Regions from separate parts of the Allorhizobium sp. Av2 genome, predicted to be linked through region 2. Evidence: riboswitches for the same ligand, from Rfam matches in the RefSeq annotation. Region 2 holds a riboswitch; the other holds the start of a gene.
The links. A riboswitch is a leader RNA that binds a small molecule or an ion and turns the genes downstream of it on or off. The one in region 2 is predicted to bind thiamine pyrophosphate.
Positions count from the first base shown of each region.

Region 1: another riboswitch for thiamine pyrophosphate. It lies ahead of thiB (thiamine ABC transporter substrate binding subunit); the one in region 2 lies ahead of thiC (phosphomethylpyrimidine synthase ThiC).

Region 1 is NZ_CP192696.1:3,281,236-3,290,481, forward strand. It holds gene FS819_RS15385 (hypothetical protein) at 1-183, shown strand, start outside; gene rpsU (30S ribosomal protein S21) at 219-467, shown strand; gene FS819_RS15395 (thiamine diphosphokinase) at 647-1,306, shown strand; gene FS819_RS15400 (ABC-F family ATP-binding cassette domain-containing protein) at 1,310-3,139, shown strand; gene FS819_RS15405 (hypothetical protein) at 3,409-3,696, opposite strand; gene FS819_RS15410 (ABC transporter ATP-binding protein/permease) at 4,119-5,891, opposite strand; gene FS819_RS15415 (hypothetical protein) at 6,052-6,792, opposite strand; TPP riboswitch at 7,039-7,147, shown strand; gene thiB (thiamine ABC transporter substrate binding subunit) at 7,217-8,227, shown strand; gene thiP (thiamine/thiamine pyrophosphate ABC transporter permease ThiP) at 8,200-9,246, shown strand, end outside.
Region 2 is NZ_CP192697.1:1,026,177-1,035,422, reverse strand. It holds gene thiC (phosphomethylpyrimidine synthase ThiC) at 1-1,715, opposite strand, end outside; TPP riboswitch at 1,821-1,939, opposite strand; gene FS819_RS22390 (hypothetical protein) at 2,003-2,188, opposite strand; gene FS819_RS22385 (dipeptidase) at 2,284-3,318, opposite strand; gene FS819_RS22380 (serine hydrolase domain-containing protein) at 3,566-5,074, shown strand; gene FS819_RS22375 (NIPSNAP family protein) at 5,397-5,714, opposite strand; gene FS819_RS22370 (TetR/AcrR family transcriptional regulator) at 6,149-6,811, shown strand; gene FS819_RS22365 (lipocalin-like domain-containing protein) at 6,855-7,853, shown strand; gene FS819_RS22360 (D-amino-acid transaminase) at 8,087-8,953, opposite strand; gene FS819_RS22355 (DmpA family aminopeptidase) at 8,980-9,246, opposite strand, start outside.

The DNA.
Region 1 (9,246 bases), on a different replicon from region 2:
GTGCTTGCCACCCTGCCGGAATCCCAGGGCGCTCGGCGGTATCGGGTTCGCTTCGAGAGCGAAACGTTCGACCGGTCGATTGCCGAGGACGAGATCGATGTCAGCCGTTCGCCACGGTCAGGCACGGCCTCAAAAACACAAAAGGCCGGCGGGGCCTGGGCAACGCCAGTCAATTCGAAATAACCAGATTATCATCCTCAACCATCAAAGGAGAGACAGTGCAGGTACTCGTCAGGGATAACAATGTTGAGCAGGCATTGCGCGTGCTGAAGAAGAAAATGCAGCGCGAAGGCCTGTTTCGTGAAATGAAGGCCCGTTCGGCCTATGAAAAGCCGTCGGAAAAGAAGACCCGCGAAAAGGCCGAGGCCGTGCGCCGCACCCGCAAGCTGGCCCGCAAGAAGCTTCAGCGCGAGGGCCTTCTGCCTGCGCCGAAGAAAAAAGTTTTTGCACCGCGCGCCCAAGGGTAAGGGCCGAAGGGCAAGGGACACATCGCCCTTGGCCATGAAATCGAGACCGGGCAAATCCGTGCAGGTCTCGAATCCTTTGTTCCAGGCAATTATGCCTCGGGCAATCGGACTGGAAAATGCCGCAGGCGTTCCGTTGATCACGGAACGCCTTTTGCATTTGGCCTCAGATGCGTTATGGCATGGCCATGACGGAAAGCACCTTCACCATTCTGCTCGGCGGTCCCCTCGCCATCACGCCCCGGCTGCTCGGCACTGTTGCAGGAACCCGCGCCATTGCCGCCGATGGCGGCATGCGCCATGCCGAACCGCTGGGACTGACACCTGAGCTTTGGGTGGGTGATTTCGACAGTTCCGACGATCTGCCCGCAGACCGGTTTCCGGATATCCCGCGCCTTCCCTATCCCGCCCGCAAGAACCTCACCGATGGTGAAATCGCCATTGAAGAAGCCCGCAAGCGCGGCGCGACCTCTCTCCTGCTGGCGGGCGCGCTTGGGGGAGAACGATCCGACCATGCGCTGATGCATCTGCTGCTGGCGGTGGCACTGGCGGCCCAGGGGCTTGATCTGCACCTCACCTCCGGCGAGGAAGAGGCGTGGCCGCTTCTGCCGGGCAAAACCGTGACCCTGGACCTACCGCAGGGTTCGTTGTTTTCTATTCTCGGCTTTTCCGCGCTGACCGGGCTGACCATCGCCGGTGCCCGCTATCCATTACAGGGCTTCGATCTACCATTCGGATCGTCCCGCACCATTTCCAATGTGGCCGAAGGTCCGGTAACGCTGTCGCTTGGCAGCGGCGACGCCGTGATCCTTGCCCGCCCTTATGACATGACCGGAGCGTGACCCTTGGCACCGCCAATCCTGAAACTTGACAATATCTTCCTGTCCTTCGGCGGCGCACCGCTGCTCAACGGCGCTGGCCTGCAAGTCGAACCGGGCGACCGAATCTGCCTTGTCGGCCGCAACGGCTCTGGCAAGTCCACCCTGATGAAGATCGCTGCGGGTCTGGTCGAGGCCCAGTCGGGCGAAGTGTTCCGCCACCCCTCGGCCACCATCCGTTATCTCGAACAGGCCCCGGATTTCGGCAGCCACGCCACCGTGCAGGCCTATGCCGAGGCAGGCCTTGGCCCCGGCGACGACCCGTACCGGGTCACGTATCTGCTGGAACATCTGGGTCTGAGCGGCCAGGAAGATCCGAAAAGCCTGTCGGGCGGTGAAGCGCGCCGTGCTGCTTTGGCGCGGGTGCTGGCACCGGAACCCGACATCCTGATGCTGGACGAGCCGACCAACCATCTCGACCTGCCGACCATCGAATGGCTGGAAGAAGAGTTGCGCAAGACCCGCAGCGCTCTTGTCCTCATCTCCCATGACCGTCGCTTCCTGGAGAAATGCTCGACCGCCACCGTCTGGCTGGATCGCGGCCTGTCGCGCCGTCTGGCGCGCGGCTTTGGACATTTCGAGGAATGGCGCGACAAGGTGCTGGAAGAAGAAGAGATCGAACAGCACAAGCTGGGCAAAGCCATCGAGCGCGAAGAACATTGGCTGCGCTACGGCGTAACGGCACGGCGCAAGCGCAATATGCGCCGGCTTGGCAACCTCCAGACCCTGCGCGCCGACTATCGCGGCCATAAAGGTCCGCAGGGAACCATCCTTGCCAGTGCCACCGAGGGCAAGGAAAGCGGCAAGCTGGTGATCGAGGCCGAGAAAATCACCAAGGCCTATGGCGAGCGGACGATCATCGCGCCGTTTTCAATCCGCGTGCATCGCGGCGACTGTATCGGCCTGGTCGGCCCGAATGGCGCTGGCAAAACCACGCTGTTGAAAATGCTGACCGGTCAACTTTCGCCTGACGAAGGCACGATCAAGCTCGGCACCAATCTGGAAATTGCCACGCTCGATCAGAAGCGCGAGGATCTGAACCCTGATGACACGCTGGCCAATTACCTGACCGACGGACGCGGCGAAAACCTGCTGGTCAATGGCGAGCAGAAACATGTGACCGGCTATATGAAGGAATTCCTGTTTCAGCCGGAACAGGCCCGCACCCCGATCCGCAACCTGTCCGGCGGCGAGCGGGCCAGGCTGATGCTGGCGCGGATCATGGCCAAGCCCTCCAACCTGCTGATCCTCGACGAGCCGACCAACGACCTCGACATCGAGACGCTGGACCTGCTTCAGGAAATCGTTACCGGATATTCCGGCACCGTCATTCTCGTCAGCCATGACCGCGATTTCCTCGACCGCACCGTGACCTCGACCATCGCCCCCGCCAATCCGGAGGCCCCCGATGGCCGCTGGATCGAATATGCCGGCGGCTATTCCGACATGCTGGCGCAGCGCCGGGGTGTGGAAGACGAGCGCAAGCGCATGGAAAAAGCGGAAAAAGCCAAGACGCAGGACAGCGGCGGCAAAAGCGCCGATACGACAGCCAAGAACAAGGGAAAACTGTCCTTCAAGCAGAAATTCGCGCTGGAAAACCTGCCGAAGGAAATGGAAAAGGCCGAGAAGGAGATCGGTCTGCGGGAGGCGAAAATGGCCGATCCCAACCTGTTCGTGAAGGACCCCGCTACCTTCAACAAACTCGCCGCCGAAATGGAAGTGCTGCGCCAGTCCATCGCCCGCATGGAAGAAGAATGGCTGGAACTGGAAATGCTGCGCGAAGAACTGGAGGGGTAACCCAAGCGCTCTATAGCAGCGTGCGCAAAGGTCCGGTCTAGAGCATCGGACCGATGCTCTAAGTTTTTGTTTACGCATCGGATTTATCCGAAAACCGGTTCCCACTTTTCGGTCCGATGCTCTAGCGCTTTACATGTGTGGCATGACGCCTTGCATTCCCAATGCCTGGAGGCACAAAGACATTTCCAGGCATTGGCTGTAGTGCTTTATATCTGCTGCATAATTTTCTCTTTAAACCGATTCCGGTTTAAAGAATGATGCAGTAACCATTATTTGGTTTTGAGCAGCCACATCTTGCCGGCCATGGTGATCCGGCGGGAATCTTGCTCGGCTTCTTCCGCCGTATTGCACCGTTCCAGCAGGCCCAGGTCCGTCAGTTCCGTCACGGTCGTGGTGGTGAGGAACTTGATCTTCTGCGGCCGTTCCTTGAAACGGTCGGTCCGGGAATAGGTCACCTCTGCGTTCAGATGCGTCCATTTCTTCAACGGCTGGGGATATAGATCGCCGTCCTTGGCAAGCTTCAGTCCGCGGATCTGCGTGGGTGTCAATTCGATCATATCCAGCCTCTAGTGGGACCATTTCCAGCGCCAGGGACGCTCCAGGAAATGCTCTGTCTCTTTTGTGTTATACCAAGGCCCGAAGACGCGCATGCATCCCTGCCTTGAAAAAAAAACGACCATCTCAAGTGCCTTACAGGCTTGAGATAGTCGCAACGGAATACCGACTGCCATTGTGAACGGCTATTGGCATGATGCGGTGGCACGTGGAAAACGGCCCAATGAATTCTGATATTGCGAGCGCCCGTGCAGAACGCCCCGAGGGCGATGTCATAGTCAGCTTGGCGCGCAATTTCGCTTTTTTAATCCATATCTGGTTTAAAGATTATGCAGTAAGCTTCTGTGGGCAGAGAGTCTACTGGATAATTCCTTAAATCGGACGAGATGATACCCGCTTTAAGGCGTCATGCTGTCGAGCAGGCCTATTCCGGCACCGGCACGTCCATCCGTTCCAGATGCAGGATGCGCGGCGATACCGCATCGATGAAGCCCTGGGCGCGACCGATATAGATCAGCGTCGCCTCCTCTAACTGCGTCATCACGCCGGTCAGGATCGCCACCGTTTCCGGCTCCACGCCATCAAGCACATCGTTGAACACCACCCAACGGGGCTTGCGCAACAGGATATGGGCAAAGGCCAGCGCCATCTGCTCATCCTTGTCCAGCACCCGGTCCCAACGCTGCCGCTCGTCCAGCGCGCTAGCAAGGCGGCTGAGTTTCACCGTCTTCAGCGCCAGCGCCATAGCCTCCTCACCATAGGTGGAGGCATCCTCAGGATAGGCCAGAATGTCGCGCAATCGTCCCTCCGGCAGATAGGGGGACTGCGGCACGAACAGGATATGATCTTCCTGCGGCAGACGGATCAAGCCTTCGCCATAGGGCCAGAGTCCGGCGATGGCATTGAAGAATTGCCGCCGGTTGATGCCGGGATCGCCGTTAACCATCACATGTTCACCGGCAAGGATGGTGGGATTGTCCTCTTTCAGATGATAACCGCCCCAATGGGCCTCAGCCTCGACGGGGGTGCGGATATAGACATCTTCGAAAGCCAGTTCGCCCGGCTTTCCGGCCTCCACCCGGATCTGGCCTTCCACCGTCTCGGTCAGCGCCGGTTCGATCAGGGCGGCGCGCAGCACCATCACCCGCAGCAACGTCGCCTTCCAATCGGCAATCGCCCCGAAATTATCGACATACCAGCGCAGCGCCGTATAGACCTGCGTGAAAGCCGAGGCCGCCATCATCAGGCCGCCGAAGGTCATCGTCCCACCAAAATAGGCTGGCGAGGCGATCAGCACCGGCACGATCAGCGCCAGCCAGCCGAAGGCTGCCGACACCCAGGTCAGATTGGTCAGCGCCAGCGCCAGCTTGGAAATAATCGCCAGCACCCGGTCGATGGTGGCATGGATCTGGGCGCGCTCGACATCCTCGCCGCGCGCGAGCGCAATCGGCTCCAGATGCTCGTTGCTGCGCATCAGGGCCGCACGAAGCTCGGCCTCGCGGGCATAGCGGGTGGCGTTGAGACGGGTCAGCGTCGCGCCGACCAGATTGCTGGCCACCGCCGCCCCACCCGCATAGATCAGCGCCGCCCAGACCATATAACCGGGAATAGCGATCTGATGCCCGAACAGCGTCAGCGAAAAATCACCCGACAATTTCCAGAGCACACTGATGAAACTGACGAGCAGAATGGTGGATTGGACCAGGCCGACGGTGAGCGACGTCGTCGATTCCGCCAGCTTGCGCGCATCTTCATGCAGGCGCTGATCCGGATTGACACCAAGCGGGCTGGAAACCGACAGCCGATAGGCGCGCCTTCCCTTCAGCCATTGATCGACCATATCGCGGGCCAATCCCTCGCGCATGTAAAGCGCGGTCATCTGGCTGAAAAAGGTCTGCGCCACATTGATGACAAGCAGAAAGGCGGCAATGAAGAAAAAATTGCGCAACTCCTGCCAGAAGGCCGATAGATCGCGATTTTCCAAGGCGTTGTAGAACGGCTGGTTCCAGCGATTGAGTAATATCTGGCCGTAGGTCAGAAGCAGAATGACCGCGAGCAGCGAAAGCGCCAGCAGCAGAATTCGTCCTCTGACATGGCTGGACCAGAAGGATTGGCCAGCCATGCGCATCTGTTCGGCAAATGTCAGGTCCGGCGCGGCGGGTTCGTTGTCCGGAAGTATGGTCTTGGATGCGGTCATCAGTGGTGATCGGCCATGAAAAGAAGTTCTGTTTCCCATCATGCCCGCGATAACGCTATTGTGCTACTCCCAAACCATAAAAAGCCGTAGAGAAATCCTCACCCCCCGGACTTCATTCAGTGGGCTTCATTCACTGGAATGGCACCGCAATCGCACAAGATCAACGCGGAGGCGCCACCTTGGGAATAAGCACGGCTTCGGGTTTGGCCACCATCAGAAAATCCTTGGCTGGCTTATAGTTCGTGGTCTTCTTCTTGGAATAATTCGGCGTCACCATGCCAGGAAGCATTCCAGATCCGTGGATACGATCATCAATCGGAAAATAGCTTTCCTGCTTGGGATGTTGAAGATTGGCGGCCGCCTCATGCACGCATTGTGTCCGTCGATCATCCTCTGGATGCCACCGGTAGATGTTGGTCGTCCAGACCTCGACTTTCATCATAATAACGCCATTGCGATTGATTTCTTCAATAAATTGCCAGTTCACATTCAATGAGCCCGTCGCAAACTGCCAATCGTGATTTCGAAAATTGGTTTGCGGAATATCCACGATGCCGGAAGAGGCAGGGTGAGATGACGGGGACAGGATTGGCGCAGTCCTTGAATTTTCCCCCTTTGAATTTTTCAACGGCGCCCGCGCCGCATTGATTGCACCAAAGATGCGAGCACGTACCCCCGGGTCCTCTTCCATCAATGTCCGAAGCGAAAAATGGATCGGCTCACCCGAGCCCGCCAGATAGTGATTGAGGAACTGTTCTGCCCGACCGCCTTTATCCATGGTTCTTGCCTTGGCAAGCGTCATGATCTGCAGGTCAGACCATGTCTGACCATGGTCTGTGTATTTGCCGGTAAACCGCACACTGTTGCATACAAAATCAATATCACTTTTTTCCAATGGCATGCGATGTTCCTCCATCAACCAAGGCAAGCAAGCGTATACTTTTCAAAGCTTAAGAGCCGCAGTAAACCAGATGGCAGGACATGGCGTCAATAAAATATCTCATTTGCGTCAAATTCGGCGCAATATGAATGACGATACTGATCCGTGACGATTGAAATCCACTGGCCCTCCAAGATCAATGAAGGGTCACTCACCGTCCCATCCAATCACCCCTTGTCAGTTTCATTCCCCACCGCTAAACCTCCTAGAGATCTAACGGGGTGCAATGGTGTCTGCCATTGCTGAGAGGCGACGCCGCCAACCCGCGGAACCTGATCCGGCTAACACCGGCGGAGGGATTAGATGCGCGGCTGCCATACCGCCTTTTCCCATCTCGCGCTATTGACATTAAAGAGGAAAAGCCATGGCTGACCAGTCCCCACGCATGTTCTTGTCCATCCCAGCAACTGCTGTACTGACGCTTCTCGCCATTGGCACGCCCGCCGCCCAGGCCGAAGACAAGGTACTGACCATCTACACCTATGAAAGCTTCGTTTCCGAATGGGGCCCGGGGCCGAAGGTGAAAGCCACCTTTGAAAAGACCTGCGGCTGCACCGTCAAGTTTGTCGGACTGGAAGATGGCGTGGCACTGCTGAACCGCTTGAAGCTGGAAGGCGCTTCCAGCGAGGCAGATCTGGCGCTGGGGCTGGATACCAATCTCACCGAGGAAGCCAGGCAGACCGGACTTTTCGCCCCGCACGGCATTGATGCCTCGGCAGCCCAGGTGCCTGGCGGCTTTAAAGACGATATGTTCGTGCCTTACGATTACGGACATTTCGCCGTCGTCTATGACACCCAGACCATAAAAAATCCGCCCAAAAGCCTGAAGGAACTGGTGGAGGGAGACCCCGCCCAGAAGATCGTCATCGAAGACCCGCGCACCTCGACGCCGGGGCTTGGCCTGCTGCTCTGGGTTAAATCCGTCTATGGCAAGGACGCGCCCGCCGCCTGGGCAAAATTGAAAGATCGGGTGCTGACCGTCACTCCCGGCTGGTCGGAAGCCTATGGCCTGTTCACCAAGAGCGAAGTGCCGATGGTGTTTTCCTATACGACCTCGCCCGCCTACCACATGGTTTCAGAAAACACCGATCGTTATCAGGCCGCGTCCTTTTCGGAAGGGCATTACATCCAGATCGAAGTGGCGGGCCTGCTAAAGAATGCCAAGCACAAGCAACTGGCCGAGGATTTCCTGAAATTCATGCTGACGTCAGGATTCCAGGATGAGATCCCCACCAACAACTGGATGATGCCAGTCACCAAGACCTCGACCCCGCTGCCAGAGGCTTTCGACCGTCTGGTCAAGCCAGCCAAGACCTTCCTGATGAGCCCGCAGGAGGTTGCTACCAACCGCAAGAGCTGGATTGCGGAATGGCAGGCGGCAATGGCGGCAAAGTAAGGTCCGGCATGGCTCTCAAGCATTTCCAGCAAAAGTGTTTAGCGGTTTTGCGTCCGGAAATGCGCAAAAACAAAGTGCGAGCGCATTTTCGCGGTTCAACGACAAGCAAAAATGCTCTCGCACGGCAAAACCTGCTACCGATTGCCGGTGGGGTCATTGGCCTTGCCAGCCTGTTTGCGTTTATCGGATTGGCAATCACCGCCTTGCTGGTGGCAACCGGTGGCAACGTGCCGCTGGCGCTGGACAGTTACACCCTGTCCATCCTGCGCTTCACCCTGGTGCAGGCCGGGCTATCGACATTGCTGTCTCTTGTCTTTGCCCTGCCTGTGGCGCTTGCCCTGGCGAGGCAACGGCATTTCTGGGGCCGCCGCTGGCTGATCCGGCTGATGGCCCTGCCCATGGGCCTGCCGGTGCTGATTGGTGCGCTGGGCCTGATCGGCATCTGGGGTCGCAACGGGTTTGCCAATGACCTGCTGGCGCTGCTCGGCCGCCAGACACCGGTCAGCATTTACGGCCTGACCGGCATTCTCATTGCCCATGTGTTTTTCAACATGCCATTGACATGCCGCCTGCTGCTCGCCGGGCTGGAACGGGTGCCTCCCGATTATTGGCGCATGGCCGCCAGCCTTGGCATGGGTCCGGTTGCCATTTTCCGGATGATCGAATGGCCAGCCCTCAGCCCCTTGCTTCCCGGCATTGCCGGGCTGATCTTCATGCTCTGCGCCACCAGTTTCACGCTGGTGTTGACGCTAGGCGGCGGGCCGGGCGCCACTACGCTGGAAGTGGCGATCTATCAGGCGTTGCGCTTTGATTTCGATCCGCCCTTGGCCGTGTCCCTGGCCACCCTGCAACTAGCCGTCACGGCTCTGTTGCTTGGCCTTTTGGCGCTGTTTCCGGCACCGGACGACCAAACAATACCCGATGAACGACCTGTGCTGCGGCTCGATGGCAAGGGGCTGGCAGCGCGGGCCTGGGATGGGGTTGTGCTGCTGGTTGCTCTGCTCTTCCTTGTCACGCCG
Region 2 (9,246 bases):
TGGGAAATCCGCATCGAACAGAATTTCGGGCCGCACATCGAGCAGAAATGCGCAACCTTATGGGCTTCCTTCGGCAGGGTTTCGTCGTGAAAGGACCGGGCCGTGTCGGGATCGAGCGACAGGTTGAACTGGTCTTCCCAGCGGAATTCGAAACGGGCGCGCGACAGTGCATCGTCGCGGACCTGGGCTGCCGGATGCCCCTTGGCTAGATCGGCTGCATGAGCAGCGATCTTATAGGTGATCACCCCGGTCTTGACGTCATTGCGATCCGGCAGGCCCAGATGCTCCTTGGGTGTGACGTAGCAGAGCATTGCCGTGCCGTACCAGCCGATCATCGCCGCCCCAATGCCAGACGTGATGTGGTCGTAACCGGGAGCGATGTCTGTGGTTAGCGGACCGAGCGTGTAGAAGGGCGCCTCGCCGCAGGTCTTCAACTGCTTGTCCATATTCTCCTTGATCTTATGCATCGGCACATGGCCGGGGCCTTCAATCATCACCTGGCAATCCTTCGCCCAGGCGATTTTGGTCAGTTCGCCCAGCGTTTCCAGTTCGGCGAATTGCGCGGCGTCATTGGCATCGGCAATCGAGCCGGGGCGAAGGCCGTCACCCAGCGAAAACGACACGTCATAAGCCCGGCAGATATCGGAGATCTCGTCGAAATGTTCGTAGAGGAAGCTCTCCTTGTGGTGATGCAGACACCACTTGGCCATGATCGAGCCGCCGCGCGAGACAATGCCGGTAACCCGGTTGACGGTCAGATGAATATAGGAGAGGCGCACACCGGCATGGATGGTGAAATAATCCACCCCCTGCTCGGCTTGTTCGATCAGCGTATCGCGGAACACGTCCCATGTGAGATTTTCGGCAATGCCATGCACCTTTTCCAGCGCCTGATAGAGCGGCACCGTGCCAATCGGCACCGGGGAATTGCGGATGATCCAGTCGCGGATATTGTGAATATTGCGTCCGGTGGAGAGGTCCATCACCGTATCCGCGCCCCAGCGGATCGCCCAGACCATCTTTTCCACTTCTTCGGCCATGGAGGATGTGACGGCGGAATTGCCGATATTGGCATTGATCTTCACCAGAAAATTCCGACCAATGATCATCGGCTCGGCTTCCGGGTGGTTGATATTGGCCGGGATGATGGCGCGGCCCATGGCCACTTCCTGACGGACAAATTCTGGGGTGACGTAATCCGGGATGGATGCGCCAAAGCTCTCGCCATCGCGGATCAAAGCGTCCTTGGCGGCTTTGCGGCCAACATTCTCGCGGATGGCAATGAACTCCATCTCCGGGGTGATGATGCCAGCGCGGGCATAGGCAAGCTGAGTGACGGCTTTGCCGGGTTTTGCCCTCAAGGGCGCATTGCGCACCGGAAATTCCGGTGTCAGCTTTTCGCCTGTCGCAAAGCCATTATCTTCCGGCTTGACGTGCCGTCCAGCATAGGTCTCGACATCACCGCGTGCGACCACCCATTCGGCGCGAATGCGCGGCAAGCCTGCATCAATGGCAATGGTGGCGTTCGGATCGGTATAGGGGCCGGAACTGTCATAAACATTCACCGGCGGCTCGCCCGAGGTGGGGTGCAGCGTGATCTGGCGCATCGGCACGCGGATCTGCGGGTGGATCTCTCCGGCAATATGCACCTTGGCGGAGGCGGGAAGCGTCCCGGTGGTGACTTCGGGGGTCGGAAACTGTGGGGCGATATTCATTTTTGAGGCTCCAAGTGTTCAGGTTGGAGACCCAGTCATGATAGCCGGAATGATGGAAAGACGCTTTACCCGCCCATAACGGGCCAACCCAATACGGGCCGTGGTTTTGCAGCGCTTGCACCGTCCCTACGCCAGTATGAACTGGATCAGGTTCAACGGGTCACCGCGCTGCTGTTATGCGTAGCGGAATCTCAGCCCCTTGCGGGACACCCCTGGTGAATACGTTTAACGATAGAACTAAGCTTACCTCTCGGTCAAGCTAGGAGATAAAAATCAAGCCGGAGGTTTTAATGATTGCCCAACTCTTCAAGCTGCCTTCGTGCGAGCTCACGATACTTTTCTTTTTCCTCCTCAGTCGCATGAATGACTTCCAAGTCTTCGCCGAGCACACGCTTAGAAGAAACTAAATCCCAAGTCCGATTGGGAAAGTCCTCTTTAAACCATTCCCGGGCCCGTTTTTCAATCTTGTCCATATTATCTCCAGCCACCCATATTAATAGATCAACAATTTAGCGTCATAGATAATTATATGAATTTTACAGCTTTAAAAAGTGAATTTCTTACACGGTCAACCACCCCAGGTCCGTTCCAGCACTGAAATCCAGTTGCCATGGCAGATCTTGGCAATCGAGGTCGCATCATAACCACGCGCTTCCAGTCCCTTGACGATCAAGGGCAGGCCGGTTGCATCCTTCAGAGCGTCTGGAACGGTGGTGCCATCGAAGTCTGAGCCGAGCGCCACATGATCGATGCCCATGCGCGTCACCATATAATCGATATGGTCGATGAGCACATCCAGCGGTGTATCGAGATTGCGTTGACCGTCTTCGCGCAGGAAAATCACCCCGAAATTGATGCCGACAAGTCCGCCACTGTCACGGATGGCGTCCAGCTGCTTGTCTGTAAGGTTGCGGCTATGAGGGCATAGCGCGTGGGCGTTGGAATGAGATGCGACAAGCGGCGCCTTGGAAAGACCGGCGATATCCCAAAACCCCTGTTCATTCATATGAGAGAGATCGACCATGATCTTCAGCTCATTACAGGCCCGGATCAAGTCCTTGCCGGCATCAGTCAGGCCGGGGCCGATATCCGGGGAGGATGGAAAGCGGAAGGGAATGCCATGGGCAAAGATATTCGGTCGGCTCCAGACGGGACCGAGCGAGCGTAACCCCGCCTGATGCAGCACATAGAGTGCGTCAAGATCGGCAGCGATAGCCTCTACGCCTTCAATGTGAAAAACCGCCGCGAAGATTTCATTTTCCAGGCAATGCTGGATATCGGCGGCACTGCGGCAGACCTTGACGCGACCAGCCGAATTCGCCTCGATTTCAAACAGCAGCCGGGCCATGGCCAGCGTCTCATTCAACGCTTCCGGCTGGGCCGGAGCCACGAAATCCCCGGCGTCATTGGGTTTGAAGCTTGGTGAGGGAATGAACACGGCACAAAGTCCACCGGCCAACCCACCCTGGCGCGCCTTGGGCAAATCAATATGCCCGGCTTCGCCGCCCTGCAAAAAATCCCGGTAGGGTTGGGGACGACCAGAGCGGCGCAGCCGCAGCAGCACATCGTTATGGCCATCGAAAACGGGAACGGTCTGTGTCATTGCTCTATCCTTGCACATCATACGCACGCATCTGCCACGCCGATGCAGCCTTGCATTGAAGATTCGTGAATATCCAAATGCATCAAAGACTTGACATATTTGGCTCCCAAATGCCACCCATTGAGACCGATGTCAGACGCTATTGTCATCACGCGCGGGCAACAAAGCGCGTTGCCATCCCACCTCTACGGATTTGCTAAATGACAACGCTATCATTGTCGCGGATATTTCGGCGGTAAAAGATTGAATGGAACAGATGTTAAACTGGAAAGACGCCGAACGGGCCGTCAACGCCGCTCTTGAACCTTGGACAAAGGACGGCCCCGGCGGGGCGGTGATCGGTTTTGACCTTGATGGCATCCGATTTGGGTTAAGCGGCGGCGTTGAAAACCTGAGCACGGGTGCGTCCTTTACCCCGGATAGTGTCATTCGCTATGCCTCGGTCACCAAACATGCCTTTTGTACGCTGGTTCTGTCTCATCCAGACCTCATCCGCCTTGATGACCGGTTGGGTGCGCATCTGCCGCAACTGCAAGAACCGCTCGCCAGTGTCACCGTCGGCCGCGCTCTGGATATGAGCGGCGGCTTGCCGGATACCCGTGAAGCGTTGAGCCTACTTGGATTGTCGGTTTATTCGGAAACTCGAAGCGGGCCACTGCTGGACTTTCTCAGCCGACAGACCCGGCTGAACTTTGCCGCAGGCAGTGAAGTTTCCTATTCCAATACCGGCTACCGGCTGGTGGAAGCAGCGCTTGAGCGCAAGGGCATTTATTTCCGCGATTATATCCAGCGTGCCGGCGCAGAAACCGGTGCGGTTTTCGATGCGCCGGATGGTTGGAATGATGTCGTTGCCGGGCTTGCTCCCGGTTATTGGCATGATGGCCAGAAATGGCAGCTTTCCGCCGCTGGCCTGCATATTTCCGCCTCCGGCAGCATGACAGGCAGCGCCCGCTCGCTTGCCCTATGGCTGGAAGCCCTGCTGAAGGGAGAAGGCGCGCTGGCCGGGCGGCTCGAAGCCATGGCCGCTCCGCGCCCGCTCGCCGATGGCAGGCCAAGCGGTTACGGGCTGGGATTGGCCCACACAATGCTGGGCGAAAAGGACTTCATCGGGCATGGCGGCTCGCATCCGGGCTACAAGACCTATTTTCTGCTCGATCGTGAAACCGGGGCTGGATTCGTCGTCGTTTCCAACAGGGAAGACACCAATGGCGCCAAAATTGCCCAATCGGCAATGATCGCGCTGTTCGGCCTGCCCCTGCCACGCTTGTCGAGGGCACTTCGTGACGGGCTTTACGTGGAAGACAGCGGCCCGAACTGGATCGAGGTGAAGGCAAGCAGCATTATTGCGCTCGATGCCGAAGATGCGGCCTATGATGACGGCGATGGCTGGATTTCCTCGCGCTCTTCCACCTCGCCGTTGCGGCTGAAAATGCAGGGAGACGACATTATCGGCGACGTCGGCCATGGACCGCGTCATTACCGACCCGCCAAAGACAATGGTGTTTCGCCGTCGCTTTCCGGCATCTGGCTTTCGCCGGAAGGCGCCCGATTTGAAATCCACGGTTCCATGCTGGTGATGGGCGTCGGCCCAACCCGCCAGTCCATGCCGTTGCAAACGCTGGGTGCCGGTCGCTACCTGTTCGCGCTTCACGATGGCCCCTGGACCAAACGGATCTGCCTGAACCTGCTCAGTGAAAACCGCCTGGAACTGGTTCTGTCCCGCGCCCGGATGATTGAGTATCAACGGGTGGGATAACCTTTTTCAGGGTCGCATTGGACCACGGTTAACAATCCAGAACCATACCGTTGCATATGGTTCTTGGGAACAAAATGGCCAATATTGCGAAAGCCGACTGCCGAAGACATTCGGCTGCCCTCCCTATTGCGTTGCAGTATCACGAGCTAATCGACCGTATGGTTATTGGGCCCATGTGCTATGGCCGCGAACCGGACAGGCTTTTTCGTCAACAGCGCGTGCGCCATTTATGGCGCACAAAGGTTCGCTGTAGCTCTTTATATCTGCTGCATATTTTTCTCGTTAAATCGAGTCCGATTTAAGGAATTATGCAGTAGGCCTGTTACTGGAGAGGTGAACATGCTTCGGGGGCGAGAGGTATCGCCTCCACCGAGGAGAACCACGCTGGATCGAAACCCGTCATATCCTCCTTGAACAGATCGCTGGTCATATAACGATCTGATACCTCTTTCGGATCGGCACCTTCGGGATAGTTCACGAGTGCGACAATTTTGTTTGGATCGCCGTCAACAGTAAACACGCCATGAGTGGTAATCCCGACCGCTTTCAGACTCTCGATATGCTTGATCCAGATTTTCCGGTAGGCAGTAGCGGCTTCGGCGGATTTCAGGGTGTAGATACGCATTTCATAGATTTTCATCGCTTTTTCCAATTCGGTTCGAGAACAGCTAAGCTTAACGTTCGTTTCCTCAGAGGAGTTTGGGGAGGAGCCGATAGTCCACACGATACTCGATCAATCCAGCAACACTCCGATCCGCCAGACATCCAACATGGGTGTCGATGAAGACCTTCGACTTCCTCGACTTATTTAGGGGCGCTCAACGCAAGCCTTGCAACCTCCTCCTTGATTGCCTGGTCGCGGTGCGCCGCTGACCGGGAAACCGATTAACGTCCGCAGTATTACCAGAACCCCAAGACAACGCAATAACAATATGGATTGACATCGTATTGTTATTGCGTTGTCTTGAGGCTGTTGAGTTTGGTTGGCTCGAGTGATGTCTTGTTTGCGGGCTTAAAAGCCAATGGACCGCGCCTTTTGACGAGATGGTCCGCAGAAGAGGAGACCTTTTGATTATGCCGCCTGTTGAGAAAACAATTGACGCGCGTACGGATAAGATACGTCTGCCTGGGCGTCCGTATAGCGAGGATCTCGACCGGGCGATCCTGGATGCGGCGCTGGAAGCCCTCTCTGAGGTGGGTTTTGAAGCGCTATCGATCTCCGATGTGTCGCGGCGGGCGCAAACCACCCCTCCTGCAATCTACCGACGTTTCGCCACCAAGACCAAGTTGGTGTTGGCGGCGCTGGAGCAGGACTTGCTGACAATCCCTGATACGGATATCGACCATGGCGGCCTACGCGAAGACCTTCAATGGTGGGTCCGGTCGGTCTTCGAAGCGCTCTCACCCCGTCGTACGCGAATTCTGTCCAGCCTGGTTTTCCAGGCGAGGACGGACCCTGAGCCACTCGCGTTGCTCTCCGAGACCATTTACCAGTTCGGCTTGCGTCAATGGTCGTCGATCATCCAGCGCGCCACGCAGAGAGGCGAACTCAGGCAAAGTGAAATTCCGCAACTAATCGGCAAATTGCCCGGGGCAATTGCCATCCATTTTGTGCTGCTTCATGTCAACGATCGCGATAGCGACGTGATCGCAGAACTCGTCGACACGATCATGCTTCCAGCTTTGCTTGCCGCTGCGGGGCCGGTCGCCCTCACCAGCCAAGGCTCTCACCCCTAAACACTTTTCACCTCCAGTCACCCATACGAGACAGGATCTCGACATGACCCAAGCTGCAACCGACGTTTCAATTCTCTCGGTGCCAAAGGGCCTCGGCGCGTTTGTCGATCCCGTCGCCGACCTTGCACTGAAGAAGGAGTTTGACGTCAACTCCTGGTTCGCCATCGGTCATTTCGACGTCGATGGCGAGACCCTGAATTTTCTGTACCACATCATGATCTCGCCAATGCCGGATACTGGCAGTGCCATCCAGGCTTGCGTTGCGATCACGAACGAGACGACGGGCTGGTACCGCGCTGAAGATGTCGTGATCCCGGTTGATCAGGCAACCATTGCTGACAGTGGCTTCGACATCGAAATGCCAAATGGTCGCATGTGGGGAACCCTGGACAACTTCCGCATAAAGGCCACTCTCGGCGGCGGTAAAGGCGAAGTAGACATAGAGGCCCACGCGACGGGCCCGGTCATCATGAACGGAGGCACCGGCGTTTTCCCACTCATCGGCATGATGATCCATCAATATTCGGTTCCCCGGCTCGCAGCCCGCGGCGCAATCACTGTCGATGGCAATAAGCGCTCCGTCGAAGGTGTCGTCTGGTTCGATCGACAATGGCAGAACCAAGAGGGCGTTGCCGCTGTCGACGCAGCATTCAAATGGAGCTGGATGGACATCAATCTCGACAATGGCGACGCCATCAGTCTCTGGTCCGGCCCGGCCAAGCTTGGCGGCGAGGAGCGCGCATGGGCGACCATTCTCCATGCAGACGGATCGCAGACGGTTGCCGCCGCCGAGCCGGGTCTTGTGGCGCGAGACGTCTGGCACAGCGAGAAAAGTGGTTGCCGCTACCCCACGCGGTGGACGGTGCGCATCCCCGCCATGGACGCGGAATTGGAGGTGGTTCCGTCTCCCCGTGAGCAGGAGTTCGTGTCTCAGGTACCGGCGCTGAACAAATACGAAGGTGCGAGCACCATGGCCGGTACGTGGCGCGGCAAGCCGGTTCGAGGGTTCGGTTACGTCGAACTCGTCGGTGTGTGGCGCTGACGTCCAGCGAAGGCACAAGCCACTATTGCATAATTCTTTAAACCGGAATCGGCTTTAAAAAGAAAACTATGCAACAGAGATAAAGAGCGACATCGCCATGCGCCATATATGGCGCATGGCGATGTAAAAGGCCCCACGCCCTACAAGTTCATCTGCAAACGATGGGCTTTGCAGCCCAATCGTTTCATTATTAATCTACCCAGCCAATGTCGGCATCAAACATCTAAGGTCGATTAAATTGCCGTCCTGCGGGCGTTTTCCATGTACAGCGCCCGCAAGCGCGTCACCACCGGGCCGGGCTTGCCATCACCGACCGGCTTGCCGTCGATGGTGGTGATCGGTACGATGAAATTCGAGGCGCTGGTCAATGCCGCTTCGCTAGCCGCCATTGCTTCCTCGACGCTGAATGGGCGCTCTTCGATAACAAGCCCATGTTCCTTTGCCAATTGCAACAGCGCCAGCCGGGTGCAGCCGGGCAATGTCGCATTGCTATTGGCGCGGGTAATGATCTTGTCATCGGCGGTGACGATATAGGCCGTCGAAGACGCGCCCTCGGTCACGAAACCGTCTTCCACCATCCAGGCTTCGTCACATCCTTCGGCCTTGGCGGCGCGCTTGGCCAGAACCTGTGGCAGGAGGCAAACGCTTTTGATATCGCGTCGCGCCCAGCGCTGGTCCGTCACGGTCTTGACCTTCAGGCCTTTTTCCATGACGCTGGCAACGTCGAGCGATTTTGACTGGGTAAACAACAGCAAGGTCGGAGCGAGGTCCTCGGAATAGAGGAAATTACGGTCCTCGGCACCTCTTGTATATTGCAGATAGATCATCCCTTCCTTCAAGCCGTTCTCGGCTATCAGCCGCCGCTCGATCTCGACGATCTCATCGGTCGAAACCGGCAGATGCCCGCCGATCTCGCCGACGCTGCGCTCCAGCCGGGCCATGTGCAGGGCGCTGTCAACCAGCTTGCCGTCCAGCACTGCGGTCACTTCATAGATGCCGTCACCGAACAGGAAACCACGGTCGAAAATCGAGATATGCGCTTCGTTTTCGGCCAGGAAGGCGCCATTGAGATAGACGGTGCGAAGGGCGGGATTGGACATGCAAACTCCTGTCATGCGGAAGACCGTCAGAGACGACGGATCGTGTCGAGAGAAATGGAGGAAACAACGGTCGGCTTTCCCGTTGCGGCATTAACGCCGGCCATGGAAACAGCCATGGTCAGTGAATTGAGGATCGCTTCCTCGGTTGCCTCGATCACAGCCTCGAAAAGCGGCGAAACAACGTCATTGGAGAGCTGTTCGACGCTCATCATCGCCTTTCGGCGCGCTGGCGTGCGCCGAACCGAGTCTGCCGTCGAGAATGCCAGTGCGTAATCGCCTGAACCATTGCTGAG